DNA from 2 places in the Kitasatospora sp. CB02891 genome. Region 2 is predicted to be linked to the other one. Evidence: riboswitches for the same ligand, from Rfam matches in the RefSeq annotation. Region 2 holds a riboswitch; the other holds the start of a gene.

Region 1 (7,264 bases), on a different contig from region 2:
TGTCGGGCAGGTACAGCCACGCAGGGACCAGGGCGTCAATCTTGGGATCAATCTTGCTCACGGCACCCAGCCTACCCATCCGCTAGCGGGTGGCCGCCTTCAGCTGGACGGCCGGATCGGCCGCGAGCTCCGGGTCGAGCACCGTGCCGCGTTCGATCAGGCGGCGGCCCTGCGCCAGGTCGCGCGGCCGGTCCACGGCCAGCAGGGCGACCAGCGCGCCGTCGCGCAGCCACAGCACCGACCAGTCCCGGCCGGACGGGGAGCCCCGCCACAGCAGGTGGTCGGCCCCGGCGTGCCGGCCGGCGTACTGCACCATGCGGTCGAACTGCTCGGACCAGAAGTACGGGACGGGGTCGTAGGGCGCGTCCAGGGCGCCGAGCACGGAGGCGGCGACGGTGCCGCCGGAGTGCAGGGCGTGGTCCCAGTGCTGGACGGCCAGCCGGGCGCCGAACCGGGCGGACGGGTAGGAGACGCAGTCGCCGGCCGCCCAGACGCCGGGCAGCGCGGTGCGCAGGCGGTCGTCGACCGGGATCGTGCCGTCGGGGTCGAGGGCGAGCGGGCTGCCGGCGAGCCAGCCGGTGGCGGGGCGGGCGCCGATGCCGACCACCACCTCGTCGGCGGGCAGGTGGGTGCCGTCGGCGAGCAGCACCCCGCCGTCGGCGGCCCCGGCGACGCCGACGCCGCAGCGCAGTTCGACGCCGGCGGCGGCGTACCACTCGGTCATCAGCGTGCCGAGTTCGGCGGGCAGCGCCCCGGCCAGCGGGGTGGCGGCGGCCTCGACGACGGTGACGTGGCAGCCGAGGGCGCGGGCGACGGTGGCGGTCTCGGCGCCGATCCAGCCCGCGCCGACCAGCACGATCCGCTTGCCGGGGGTGAGCGCGGCGCGCAGCGCGTGCGCGTCGTCGACGGTGCGCAGGGTGCGGGCGCCGGGCAGGCCCGGCAGCGTGCGGGGGTCGGCACCGGTGGCGATCACCAGGGCGTGGTACGGGAGTTCGGCGCGATCGGTGTGCAGCACGCCGGCGTTCAGGCCGGTGGCCCGGTGGCCGGTGAGCAGGTCGACGCCGAGGCCGCTCCAGTCGATCTCGAAGGCGGTGGCGTCGGCCTTGCCGAGCAGCACGTTCTTGGAGAGCGGCGGCCGGTCGTACGGCAGGTGGAGTTCCTCGCCGACCAGGGTGACGGCGCCCTGCCAGCCGCCCTGCCGCAGGTTCAGGGCGGCCTGTGCGCCCGCCATGCCCGCCCCGACCACGACGACCCGGTCCGTTGCCCTCAGCTCAGCCACGGCGTCCACCCTAACCGGCCTGCGGCCGCTGCGGGCACCGGCGTTAAAGTGGAGGGACTACCTCATCACGGGAGCCCGGCGCACCGGGCTGAGAGGCGGGCTGTGGCGGCCCGCGACCGTCCGAACCTGATCCGGGTCATGCCGGCGAAGGGAGAAGAAGTGCTGTGGCACCTACCGACGTGCTGGTGATCGGCGGCGGCATCATCGGCCTCGGCGTCGCCTGGCGCACCGCGCAGCGCGGGCTGAGCGTCGCGGTGGTGGACCCGTCGCCGGGCGGCGGCGCGGCGCAGGTCGCCGCCGGGATGCTCGCGCCGGTCACCGAACTCCAGTACGGCGAGGAGCCGTTGCTGCGCCTGGGCATGGCGTCGAACGAGCGCTACGGCGCGTTCGCGGCCGAGCTGACCGAGCTGACCGGCCTGGACACCGGCTACCGCCGCACCGGCACGCTGGCCGTCGCGCTGGACTCCGACGACCGCGAGGAGCTGCGCGAACTGCACGCCTTCCACGGCCGGCTGGGCCTGGAGTCGCAGTGGCTGACCGGCCGGGAGTGCCGGCGGCTGGAGCCGATGCTGGCCCCGGGCGTACGCGGCGGCCTGCACGTCGCCGAGGACCACCAGGTGGACGGCCGCCGCCTCGCCGCCGCGCTGGTCGCGGCCTGCAAGCTGCTGGGCGTCGCCTTCCACCGCACCCAGGCCGCCGAACTGCTGGTCGACCGCGACGGGGCCGACGGCGACCGGGCCATCGGCGTGCGGCTGTTGACGGGCGAGCAACTGACCGCCGGACGGACGGTGCTGGCGGCCGGCTCCCGCAGCCACCTGCTGCCGGGCCTGCCGGACGGGGTGCTGCCGGCGATCCGCCCGGTGAAGGGGCAGGTGGTGCGGCTGCGGATCCCGAAGCTGTACGCGCCGTTCCTGTCCCGCAACGTGCGCGCCGTGGTGCGCGGGCAGCACCTGTACCTGGTGCCGCGCGCCGACGGCGAGTTGGTGATCGGCGCGACCACCGAGGAGATGGGCCACGACACCACCGTCACCGCGGGCGGCGTGTACGAGCTGCTCCGGGACGCGCACGAACTCGTGCCCGGCATCACCGAGTTGCCGCTGGTGGAGACCAACGCGGGGCTGCGGCCGGGCTCGCCCGACAACGCGCCGCTGCTCGGCCCGACCGCACTGCCCGGCCTGGCCGCCGCCACCGGGCACTACCGCAACGGCGTGCTGCTCACCCCGGTCACCGCCGACCTGCTCGCCGACTACCTGGCCACCGGCGAACTCTCCCCGCTGGCGACCGACTTCACCCCCGACCGCTTCCGCACCGAGGTGCCCGCATGAACACCGTCGCCCTGACCGTCAACGGCGAACCCCGCACACTGCCCGAAGCCACCACCCTGGACGCGGTGGTCGCCGAGGTGTCCGCCGCCAACACCGGCGTCGCCGCCGCCGTCAACGAGGCCGTGGTGCCGCGCAGTTCGTGGCCGACCACGGCGCTGCTGGCGGGCGACCGGGTGGAGATCCTCACCGCCGTGCAGGGAGGCTGAGATGGCCGACGACCTGCTGACCATCGGCGACACCGCCTTCGCCTCCCGCCTGATCATGGGCACCGGCGGCGCGCCCAGCCTGGACGTGCTGGAGCAGGCGCTGCGGGTCTCCGGCACCGAACTGACCACGGTGGCGATGCGCCGGGTCAACACCGCTACCCAGGGCTCGGTGCTGGAGGTGCTGGCCCGCAACGGCATCCGGATCCTCCCGAACACGGCCGGCTGCTACACCGCCGGCGAGGCCGTGCTCACCGCCCGCCTCGCCCGCGAGGCGCTCGGCACCGACTGGGTGAAGCTGGAGGTGATCGCCGACGAGCGCACCCTGCTGCCCGACCCGATCGAACTCCTGGACGCCGCCGAGACCTTGGTCGACGACGGCTTCACCGTGCTGCCGTACACCAACGACGACCCGGTGCTGGCCCGCAAGCTGGAGGACGTCGGCTGCGCGGCGATCATGCCGCTGGGCTCGCCGATCGGCTCCGGCCTGGGCATCCGCAACCCGCACAACTTCCAGCTGATCGTGGAGTCCGCGAACGTCCCGGTGGTGCTCGACGCGGGTGCGGGCACCGCCAGCGACGTCGCCCTGGCGATGGAACTCGGCTGCTCCGCCGTGATGCTGGCGTCCGCCGTGACCCGCGCCCAGGATCCGGTGCTGATGGCCGACGCGATGCGCCGCGCCGTCGAGGCCGGCCGCCTCGCCCACCGGGCCGGCCGGATCCCGCGCCGCTACTACGCCGAGGCCTCCTCCCCCACCGCCGGCCTGGCCGACACCCGGGAGCGCCCGGCGTTCTGACGGCGCGCCCGAACCGCCGGGCGCCCCGGCGCGTCCTCGGGCCGAGGGGGTGCGCATGGCACAGGCACGACGGAACCGGGCCGACCTGGTGGGCGCGGTGGTGTTCTGCGCGGCGGCGGCGCTGCTGACCGGCGCGCTGCTGTGGCTGGTCTGGCAGTTCACCCACCTCGCCCCGGGCCTGGAGACGGCCGGACGCGACGCCCCGCGCAACGGCGCGGTGCGGCTCTCCGGGCTGCTGCTGCTCCCGGTGCTGGTCTGCGCCGCCGTCGGCGCGGTCGGCGCCGGGCGCGACGCGGGCCGCCTGCGGCGGCTGAGCCGGGCCGGCCTGGGCGCGCTGATCGGCCACCTGCTGCTCGTCGGCGCGCTGCTCGCCCCGATCGCCGTGTCGGCGCTCCGGTCGTGATGACCGATTCGGGCGACTCGGCCCCTAGACTCCTCGGGTGGACATGACCATAGGCGACCCTCTGCTCGGCGTGCTGCTCGACGGGCGCTACCGGGTCGAGCAGCGGATCGCCGTCGGCGGCATGTCGACCGTCTACCGCGGCACCGACACCCGTCTCGACCGCGCCGTCGCACTGAAGGTGATGCACCCTTCGCTGGCGGGCGACGCCGACTTCACGGCGCGGTTCATCCGCGAGGCGAAGGCGGTGGCCCGGCTCGCGCACCCCAATGTGGTCAACGTGCTGGACCAGGGCGCGGATCCGCGCGCGGTGTTCATGGCGATGGAGTACGTCCCCGGCCGCACCCTGCGCGACCTGCTGCGCGACCGCGGCGCGCTCTCGGTGCGGGCGGCGCTGGACGTCCTGGAGCCGGTGCTGGCGGCGCTCGGCGCGGCGCACCGGGCCGGGCTGGTGCACCGGGACGTGAAGCCGGAGAACGTGCTGATCACCGACAACGGGCTGGTGAAGGTCGCGGACTTCGGCCTGGTCCGGATCATGGGCGCCGCCGATTCGAGCACCACCGCCGCCACCGAGGCGGGCCAACTGCTCGGCACCGTCTCGTACCTGGCGCCGGAGCAGATCAGCCAGAACGCGCCCGCCGACCAGCGGGTCGACGTCTACGCGGCGGGCATCCTGCTGTACGAGATGCTGACCGGCGCGAAGCCGCACACCGGCGAGAACGCCGCCCAGGTGATGTACCGCCACCTGCACGAGGACGTCCCCGCGCCGTCCCGCACCGCCCCCGCGGTGGGCCGGGAGCTGGACGCGCTGGTCGCCGCCGCCACCGCCCGCGACCCGCAGGCCCGGCCGTGGGACGCGGTGGAGCTGCTGGCGGCGGTGCAGCGGGTGCGCCGCACGCTGCCGGCCGCGCAGTTGGACGCGGAGCCGCCGGCGTCCGGCCGGCCCACCCCGCAGTTCGGCCCGGGCGAGGCGACCGCGGTGATCAGCGCCCCGCCGGGCCTGGAGCGCACCAGCGTGCTGGACGTCCCGCCGGAGCTGCTGCCGCCGGTCCGCCCGGTGGACGAGGACCTTCCGCCGCGCCGCCGCCGCGCCGCGCGTCGGCGCAGCCGCACCCCGCTGATCTGGTCGGCGGTGGTGCTGGTGGTGCTGCTGCTGGTCGGCGGCGTGACGTACACGCTGTCCAGCGCGGTGTACGCGACGGTGCCGAGCGTGCTGGGGCAGAGCCGGCAGCAGGCCGTCACGGTGCTGGACAAGCAGGGCCTGCACGGCGCGTTCAGCGAGCAGTTCAGCGAGTCGGTGCAGGCCGGGCAGGTGATCTCCACCGATCCGGGCGTGGGCGCCAAGGTCCGCAAGAGCGACGCGGTGAAGGTGGTGGTCTCGCGCGGCCCGGAGCGGGTGCCGGTGCCGCAGGTGACGAGCCGTCCGCTGGCGGAGGCGTCGAAGGCGCTGACCGACGCCCGGCTGACGGCGGGCACCACGACCGAGCAGTTCAGCGACTCGGTGCCGAAGGGCGCGGTGATCTCCACCGACCCGGCGGCCGGGACGGCGCTGGCCCCGAACTCGCCGGTGGCGCTGACCGTTTCCAAGGGCATGCGCCCGGTGCCGGACGTCTCGGGGATGTCCCGGGACGACGCGGCGAAGGCCCTGCAGGACGCCGGGTTCACCCCGCAGATCGCCGGCCTGCTGCCGTTCGGCAAGGTGACCGAGCAGTCCCCGGCCGCCGGGACGCCGCGCCCGCAGGGGTCGACGGTGACGATCACCATCAGCCTGTTCTAGCGGTTCAGCGCAGCGGGCCGTCGCCGTCCTGCTCCTGGTAGGAGTAGCGCTGCTGCTGCCAGGGGTCGGCCCGGTTGTGGTAGCCGCGCTCCTCCCAGAAGCCGCGCCGGTCGGCCCGCATGTACTCGACGGCGCGGACCCACTTGGGGCCCTTCCAGGCGTACAGGTGCGGCACCACCAGGCGGACCGGGAAGCCGTGTTCGGCGGTGAGCGGCTGCCCGTCGTGGTGGGTGGCGAAGACGGTCGCCGGGTCGGCGAAGTCGGCCAGCCGCAGGTTGGCGCTGTAGCCGTACTCGGCCCACACCATGACGTGGGTGACGGTCGGGTCGGGCGGGACCAGGTCCAGCACCGTCCGGGCGGCGACGCCGCACCACTCGTTGTCGAGCATGGAGAACTTGGTGACGCAGTGGAAGTCGCCGCGGACGGTCACCTTGGGCAGGGCGTGGAAGGCGGCGAAGTCCCAGCTGGTCTTCTCCGCGTCGGCGGTCGCCCCGAACACCTGGAAGTCCCAGCTGTGCGGCTTGAACCGGGGCACCGGCCCGTAGTGCAGAACCGGCCAGCCGCGCTGTCGGCGCTGGCCCGGCGGGAGCCTCGGGTCAGAGGGCGGCGGCGGTTCCGATTGGTGCTGACCCATGGCTCCATGGTGACAGACGACGTTCGCCGAACCGCGTCCGGCCCCTTCGGGAACGCATTCCGACGGAGGGGGGCAACACGACGGAAATGCGCCCGGCCATTCGGGCCAGATACCCGCTAACGGCCCAATCCGCGCGACATCTGCGCAGGTCAGCGAATTCCCGGGCGGAACGAAACGCCGATCCGGGGCCGCCCGGTAAGCGTGAACTTACTGGAAGTGACCTCGACCGGCTGCCACGATGCGGGCAACCGGGCAGCGACCGGAACGAAGAGTCAGGAAGGCAGGCCATGCAGGGCGATCCCGAGGTCATCGAGTTCCTCAACGAGCAGTTGACCGCCGAGCTCACCGCGATCAACCAGTACTTCCTGCACGCGAAAATGCAGGAGAACAACGGCTGGACGAAGCTCGCCAAATACACCCGGCACGAGTCCTTCGACGAGATGAAGCACGCCGAGACGCTGACCGACCGGATCCTGTTCCTGGAGGGGCTGCCGAACTACCAGCGGCTGTTCCACGTCCGGATCGGGCAGACCGTCACGGAGATGTTCCAGGCCGACCGGCAGGTCGAGGTGGAGGCGATCGACCGCCTCAAGCGCGGGATCGTGGTGATGCGCGCCAAGAACGACGTCACCTCGGCGAACATCTTCGAGGACATCCTGGCCGACGAGGAACACCACATCGACTACCTGGACACCCAGCTGGAACTGATCGACAAGCTCGGCGAGGCGCTCTACATCGCGCAGCTGATCGAACAGCCCGACAGCTAGGCCCGGCCCGGCCGATCCTGCCGGAGGGCCCGCTAGGCCGCCTGCGGGGCGGCCTGCTCGGCCAGGCCGATCCGCTTGGCCAG
Region 2 (7,264 bases):
AGGTACAGGTCGGGGGCCGTTCTCAGGCGCGGAGGGTGTGGGATTTGAACCCACGGTGGCGCGAAGCCACGACAGTTTTCAAGACTGGTCCCTTAGGCCGCTCGGGCAACCCTCCTCGGCGGAGGCCAGCCTAACGGGTCGGGGCGGGTTCGGTGCACACCGTTCCGGTGGGGTGGGTCAGTTGTCGCCCTTGCGTTCGCCGAGGGTGACGGTGGTCTTGGCGGCCTTGCCGTCGCGGGTGTACTCGACCTCGACCTTCTCGCCGGGCTTGTGCGTCCAGATCTCGCTGACCAGGGTCGGGCCGCTGTCGATGGCGATGCCGCCGAGCTTGGTGATGACGTCGCCGGCCTTCAGGCCGGCCTGGTCGGCGGGGCCGCCGGGGGTGACGGCGGGGGTGTCGCGGACCGGGGCGGTGGCGATCTGGGCGCCGTCGCCGCGGTAGTCGTCGTTGCGCAGGACGCCGAGGATCGCGTAGACCGGCGTGCCGTCCTTGATCAGGGTCTGGGCGACCCACTTGGCCTGGTTGATCGGGATGGCGAAGCCGAGACCGATGGAGCCGGCCCGGCCGGAGCCGCTGGTGTTGGACTGGATCGCCGAGTTGATGCCGATGACCGAGCCGGAGCCGTCCAGCAGCGGGCCGCCGGAGTTGCCGGGGTTGATCGAGGCGTCGGTCTGCAGGGCGTTCATGTACGAGGACTGGGCGCCGGTCTCGTCGCCGGAGGCGACCGGGCGGTCCTTGGCGGAGATGATGCCGGTGGTGACGGTGCCTTCGAGGCCGTAGGGCGCGCCGATGGCGATGGTGGCGTCGCCGATGGCGACCTTGTCGGAGTCGCCGAGCGGCAGCGGGACGAGCTTGTCCTTGGGCGGGTTCTCCAGGCGGATGACCGCGACGTCGTAGCCCTCGGCGCGGCCGACCACGGACGCGTCGTAGGAGGAGCCGTCGGAGAACTTGACGGTGAGCTTGCCGCCCTTGGCCGCGGGCGCGACCACGTGGTTGTTGGTCAGGATGTGGCCCTCGGTGTCGAAGACGAATCCGGTGCCGGTGCCGGACTCGCTGGAGTTCGAGGCCTTGATGGTGACGGTGGACGGCAGCGCCTTGGCGGCGATCCCGGCGACGGACTCGGGAGCCCGGTCCAGGTTCTGGTGGGTGTTGCCGACGGTGACGGTGGTGCTGCTGTGGCTGGCGCCGGTGCCGCCGCTGCCGCCCTTGTCGGAGACGGACGCGCCGATCGCGCCGCCGGCCAGGCCGGCCACCAGGGCGACCGCCGCGACCAGGGCGACGAATCCGCCGCGCTTGCCCTTGCCGGACCCGCCGGGGGCGGGCTGCGGGCTGCCCCACGGCGCACCCGGTTCGCCCGGTCCGCCGACACCGCCGGTGCCGCCGGACGGGTGGCCCCAGCCGCCCACCGGGTGGCCGGCGCCGAACGGGTGCTGCGGCTCGCCGGGGACGCCGGGCGCACCCGGGGCGCCGGGCGCACCGGCCTGGGCGAGCGGCGGCACGGCCGGGACGGCCGCGGTCGGCGCGTAGGGGTTGACCGGTGCGTCGGCGGCGGGCTGCGCGTAGGGGCCGGCCGGTGCGGCGACGCTGCCGTACGGGTTCTGGAACGGCGGCGGCGCGTCCACCGGGGCGGCGGGCGGGGCGGCCGGCGCCCCGGGCACCTTCCCGAGCTGCATGGTCTCGTCGGGGGCCGGCGCGGCGGGCACCTTCCCGAGCTGCATCGTCCCGTCGGAGACCGGCGCGGCCGGGGCCGCCGGCAGCACCGGCGGCGGCGCGTCGAGGTAGGCGGGAGCGGGCGCGGGCGTCCCGGAGCCGGCGGAGGCCGCCTCGGTGCCGGTGGCCGCGGGGGCCTTCTCCGGCGGGGTGGTACCACTCGCGTGCTCGGTGCTCACGGACGACCTCCATCGCTGACAGAATCTTGGGCCGCGGTCCGTCGCGCCGGCGGCGCGGCCACAGCCTCGGGGCACAGTTTTTCCTATGCCGGATTCGGACACCGTAAGCGGGCCCCTGAAGAAATCATGAGAAGCCTTAGGCCTCGCTGACATGCACATCAGTGGTCCCGCGGTGCGGACGCCGATCCCCCCGGCCTTGGCGTTCCCCAGCCCGGAGGCTAGCCTGTCGCTCCTGTAAACCGAAGAACGTCGCGGGAGCTTGGACCAGCCAGGCTGAGAGTGCGCCGGATCGACCGTAGGGCATGGCGGTGACGCCGCCCCGGTCGAGGGGGCGCTGACCGCCTGAACCTGTCCGGATAATGCCGGCGTAGGGAGTATCGGCCATGACGGCTGTTCCGTCTGCCCAAATTTCCGATCATGAGGCTGCCGCGCGGGCCGAGGCCCCGCTGACCCTCGACACGGCGCCGCCGCGCACCCTGGACTTCCGGGCGCTGTTCGCCCTGTGGGCCAACCTCGGGGTGAGCCTGATCGGCTTCACCAGCGCCGCGACGGTGCTGGGCAAGCAGGGCCACGAGCTGGGCTTCACCGCGGCGGTGACGGCGATCGTGGCGGGCACCGCGATCGGCACCGCGATGCTGGCGGTGGCGGCCCTGGTGGGCGCCCGCACGGGTGCGCCGGCGATGGCGGTGCTGCGCGGCCTGTTCGGCACCCGGCTGTCGTACGTGCCGACGGTGCTGAACATCCTCCAGTGCGTCGGCTGGGGCGTGTACGAGCTGACGGTGATCGCCTGGGGCGCCCAGACGGTGGCCGGCACCGAGGGCTGGCGCTGGCTGTTCGTGCTGCTGGCGGGCGTGCTGACGACGGTGCTGACGATCTGGCCGCTGGGCGCGATCGCGGTGCTGCGCAAGTACGTGGCGGTCGCGGTCGGCGTGGCGATGGTCTACTTCACGGTGCAGTTCGCCCGGCTGGGCTTCCCGGACCCGGGCGCGGGCAACTGGGACGGCTTCCTGTCGGCGACGGACGCGGTGATCGCGGTGTCGATCTCGTTCGTGCCGCTGGCCGCCGACTACACCCGGCACGCCCGCAGCTCGGCGAAGGCGTTCTGGGGGACGTTCTCCGGCTACACGGTGGCCCAGGTCTGGTGCTACGTGCTGGGCGTGGTGGCGCTGCTGCAGTCCGGCGGCGACCCGGACAAGATCCTCGGCTCGTTCACCGGCGTGGCCGCGGGCTGGGCGTTCCTGCTGGTGCTGGTGCTGCGCGAGTCGGACCAGTCGTTCGCGAACGTGTACTCGACGGCGATGTCGATCCACAACCTGTGGCCGAAGGTGGACCGGCGGGTGCTGACCGGCGGCATCGGCGTGCTGGTGACGGTGCTGGCGCTGCGGATCAAGGAGTTCACCGAGTCGTACTACGCGTTCCTCGGCCTGATCGGATCGGTGTTCGTGCCGCTGTTCGCGGTGCTGGCGGTGGACTACTTCCTCGGCGCGGGCCGGCGCGGCTGGAACCTGACGCAGGACGCCCCGGCGCGCTGGGTGATGCTGCTGCCGTGGGCACTGGGCTTCGCGGTGTACCAGTTCCTGGCGCCGACGGCGGTGGCCGGCTGGTGGACCGACCTGTGGGCGAAGGCGCAGGAGGCGGTGCACTTCACCCCGCAGGCGTGGAGCTCGGCCTCGTTGTTCTCGTTCCTGGTGGCGGCCCTGGCGACCGGCGCGGTGACGGCCCTGGAACGCCGGCAGGCCTGACCGCCCGCGGGCGTCCGACGGGCTGACGGTCCGCGGGCGTCCGACGGGCTGACGGTCCGCCAGCCGTTCGCCCCCGGGGAGCTGTTCACCGGAGCGTTGCCGTGCCGGAAGCGGGCCGTCATCCGGTGCCGCGTAGGGTGGTTGACGTGAACACCCAGCACAGCGCCTCGGCCCCGCTCCCCGCTCCGATCGACCGCTCGTCGGTCAAGGTGATCGCCCACCGCGGGTCCTCCGCGGCCCTCCCGGAGCACACCGAGGAGGCGTACCGGCAGGCGCTGGAGGAGGGCGCGGACGGGCTGGAGTGCGACGTCCGGGTCACCGCCGACGGGCAGCTGGTGTGCGTGCACGACCGGACGGTGGGCCGCACCTCCGACGGGCAGGGCGTGGTGTCGACCATGACGCTGGCTCAGCTGTCCGAGCTGGACTTCGGTTCGTGGAAGCACCCGGAGCAGCCGCAGCGCAGCTCGGTGCTCACCCTGGAGCGGCTGCTGGAGCTGGTCGCGGACACCGGGCGGCGGGTGGAGCTGGCGATCGAGACCAAGCACCCGGTGCGGTACGCGGGCCGGGTGGAGTCCGAGCTGCTGCGGGTGCTGGGCCGCTTCGGTCTGCTGCCGGCCGCGCCGGAGGAGTCCACGGTGCGGGTGATGAGCTTCTCGGAGCTGGCCCTGCACCGGGTCCGCCGGGCCGCCCCGGCGGTGCCCCGGGTGTACCTGTGGGAGCGCTCGGTGCCGCTGCTGGGCCGGACCAGGTCGCTGCCGGGCGGGGCGTCGATCGCCGGCCCGGGCATCTCGCTGGTGCGCCGCGACCCGGGCATGGTGACGGCGCTGCGCCGGGCCGGGCACCGGGTGCACGTGTGGACGGTGGACCGCCCGGAGGACGTCGAACTCTGCCTGGAGCTCGGCGTGGAGGCGCTGATCACCAACCGACCGGCGGACGTGCTGGCCCAGTTGGGCCGCTGAACGGGCCGGCCGGCCCGGTGCCCGCCGGGTGGCACGCGGGCTCCATTGGCGTGGCATAAATACCGAACGGGGTATTTCCCGTTGCCCATTCGGACAACCCCCGGGACGCGACAGAAAGGTGAGACGCTCCTCACCTTTCGGCCGCGAGCCGTGCGGATCCCGTTAATGCCGCGATCGGATCGTCGAACGCCCGTTTCCGATGCAATAACGGCGGGCATCCATCCCTCGGCAGAAGCTGAAGGAGGTCCGGGGGTGGCGTTGATGGTGGCGCGAGCTGTGCCAGTTCAGGCCGGGTCGACCTCATCGGCCATGGCCGTTCCGCACGGTCCGGCCAGTGTCTCGACCGCGCGGCGGAGGCTGCGCAACGATCTCGGTGATCGCTCGATACCGGATGCGGTGATTGACGACGCGGTGTTGATCCTCTCCGAACTGCTCAGCAATTCCTGTCGTCATGCCAGGCCGCTGCCGGCCGAAGATCCGGAGCCCGGCGACAGACCCGGCAGATCCGCCGACCGTCGCCCGCACGTCGACGACGACGACGACGCGGAGATCGGTACCGTGCTGGTGAGTTGGCGGATGCGCGGGGACGGCCTGCTGACCCTGGAGGTCACCGACGGCGGGGCGACCACCCGGCCGGTGCCGGCCAGTCCCTCGGTGTCGGCGCACGGCGGCCGGGGGCTGAGCATCGTCGGCAAGCTGGCGACGGACTGGGGAGTGCGGCACGCACCCGGTCAGGTGACGGTGTGGGCGGAGCTGCCCGCGTTCGAGCAGGTAAGGGGCGGCGGGGAGCGGCGCAGCGCCTGAACCGCGGGCCGCGGGCGAAGTAGGCTGCGCGGTGCAAAGTCCGACGTCCCCGGGAGAGCCGCACCATGGCCAAGAAGGCCGCGAAGAAGCAGCCCAGCCAGTCCACCGTCGTCGAGGGCGAGATCCCGGTCGTCGGAGCGCGCGAGGCGTGCCCGTGCGGTTCGGGCCGCCGGTACAAGGCCTGCCACGGCCGTCAGGCGGCGCACGCGGTGCAGGAGTTGGTGCACCGCCCGTTCGAGGGCCTGCCGGGCGAGGCCGACTGGGTGGCGCTGCGCGAGCTGGTGCCGGCCGCCACGGTGCCGCTGACGCTGGCCGCCGGGGTGGCCGAGCAGGCCGTCGGCGAGGTTCCGTCGGTGACGCTGGCGACGGTGCTGCCGCTGGCCTGGCCGGCGCTGCGGCGCGCCGACGGCTCGATCCTGCTGGGCCTGCAGACCCAGTCGTCCTCGGGCGACCTGAGCCGTGACCTGGCGGACGCGCTGGAGCTGGCGCTGGCCACCGAGCCGGGCACCCCGGTGCCGGCCCGCCGGACCGACCCGGGCGCCCGCCGCCTCCAGGAACTGCTGGACACCACGGCCGAGTTCGTGCCCGCCGTGCACACCGGCTTCGAGTTCTGGCTGGAGGACGCCGAGTCGGCGACCGGCGAGGTCGCGGCCTCGCTGGAGCGGGCGAACGCGTCGGCGATCCCGACCGAGAAGCTGGCCGGGGTGGACTCCGCGTACTGGTGCGGCACGCCGGACAAGAACCACCTGCGCTGGGTGATGACGGTGCCGGAGGAGCAGCTGCTGGACGCGCTGGCCCGACTGTCGGCGTCCGGCGAGAGCTCGCTGGGCGAGGGCACCAAGCTGGTCGGCTCGTTCCGGGCGCACGGCCTGACCGTGCCGGTGTGGGACCTGCCGGTCGACATGGCCGCCGCCGAGGTGGAGAAGCCGGCCGTGGAGTTCGCCGCGAAGCTGGCCGAGGTGCTGGCCGCGCCCGCGCCGCTGACCGCCGACGAGCGCCGCGCCCGCGCCAACCTGGTGAATCGTCAGATCACCCTCAACTAGCCGGAAGTGACCCGCATCACATTCCCGTCCGGCCGCCGAAAATCCCAAGGGCCTTTCGGCGTGGACAAATTGGCGCGGAGCCGGATCTTTGTTACTGTTTGAACAGTCCGACCGCTGGTGCATCCCCCGTCGCCAGCGGTCGGGCCTTTTCTGTTTCCGGGCCTGTGGTGCAACTGATCTGACGATCGGTCAGCAGTGCGGCAGGGTGACGGCACTGGCGGTGATCAGCCCGCCCAGCAGGGTGCCGACCTCGGGCAGCCAGGGCCGGCCCGGGCCCGGGCGGCGCACCCAGTGCACCTGGCCCTCGCCGGTCCGCGAGGGCGGCAGCACCAGGTAGCCGCCCGCCCCGTGGTACCGCAACACGCCCGGCACCCAAGGCCGTTCGGACAGCAGCGCGCCGAGCTCCGGCAGCGTGTAGGGCGCCGTCAGCAGCACGAACCGGCCGGGCGTGCCGAGCACCGGGCCGTACGGGACGCCGATCTCGTCCAGGTGCCGCAGCAGCCACGGACCGGCCGGGCGGGGCAGGCTCACCGCGCACAGCGACCGGCCGGTGGCGACCAGCACCGGCGCGCCGGGCGCGCGCCGCTCCCACCAGTGCCGGACCATCCGCGGATCGGTGGTGGCCGCCTCCAGCGGCGGGTCGCACGGGTGCGCGCCGGGCGTCGGGCAGAGCCGGTCCGGGCACGAGCAGGCCGGGCCGCGCAGCGCCCGCGCGCCGGGCACCACCGGCCAGCCGCAGCCGACGGCGGCCTGCAGTGCGGCGGTCAGGGCCAGCGTCCGGCCGCGGCGGCCCGGCCACCACTGGCCGACCCGCTCGGTCAGCAGC

What was found. A riboswitch is a leader RNA that binds a small molecule or an ion and turns the genes downstream of it on or off. The one in region 2 is predicted to bind thiamine pyrophosphate.
Region 1: linked by a shared signal. The riboswitch ahead of thiO (glycine oxidase ThiO) and the one ahead of CG736_RS29310 (cytosine permease) in region 2 are both predicted to bind thiamine pyrophosphate.

The regions. Positions count from the first base shown of each region.
Region 1 covers NZ_NNBO01000003.1:506,155-513,418, reverse strand. The annotation lists gene CG736_RS11075 (Rv2175c family DNA-binding protein) at 1-61, opposite strand, end outside; gene CG736_RS11070 (NAD(P)/FAD-dependent oxidoreductase) at 83-1,288, opposite strand; TPP riboswitch at 1,337-1,449, shown strand; gene thiO (glycine oxidase ThiO) at 1,444-2,604, shown strand; gene thiS (sulfur carrier protein ThiS) at 2,601-2,810, shown strand; gene CG736_RS11055 (thiazole synthase) at 2,812-3,603, shown strand; gene CG736_RS11050 (hypothetical protein) at 3,659-4,006, shown strand; gene pknB (Stk1 family PASTA domain-containing Ser/Thr kinase) at 4,050-5,780, shown strand; gene CG736_RS11040 (sulfite oxidase-like oxidoreductase) at 5,785-6,414, opposite strand; gene bfr (bacterioferritin) at 6,702-7,181, shown strand; gene CG736_RS11030 (bacterioferritin-associated ferredoxin) at 7,214-7,264, opposite strand, start outside.
Region 2 covers NZ_NNBO01000016.1:89,046-96,309, reverse strand. The annotation lists tRNA gene CG736_RS29320 (tRNA-Ser) at 30-115, opposite strand; gene CG736_RS29315 (S1C family serine protease) at 178-1,890, opposite strand; TPP riboswitch at 2,132-2,283, shown strand; gene CG736_RS29310 (cytosine permease) at 2,274-3,632, shown strand; gene CG736_RS29305 (glycerophosphodiester phosphodiesterase) at 3,779-4,591, shown strand; gene CG736_RS29300 (ATP-binding protein) at 4,853-5,395, shown strand; gene CG736_RS29295 (DUF5926 family protein) at 5,461-6,438, shown strand; gene CG736_RS29290 (bifunctional DNA primase/polymerase) at 6,628-7,264, opposite strand, start outside.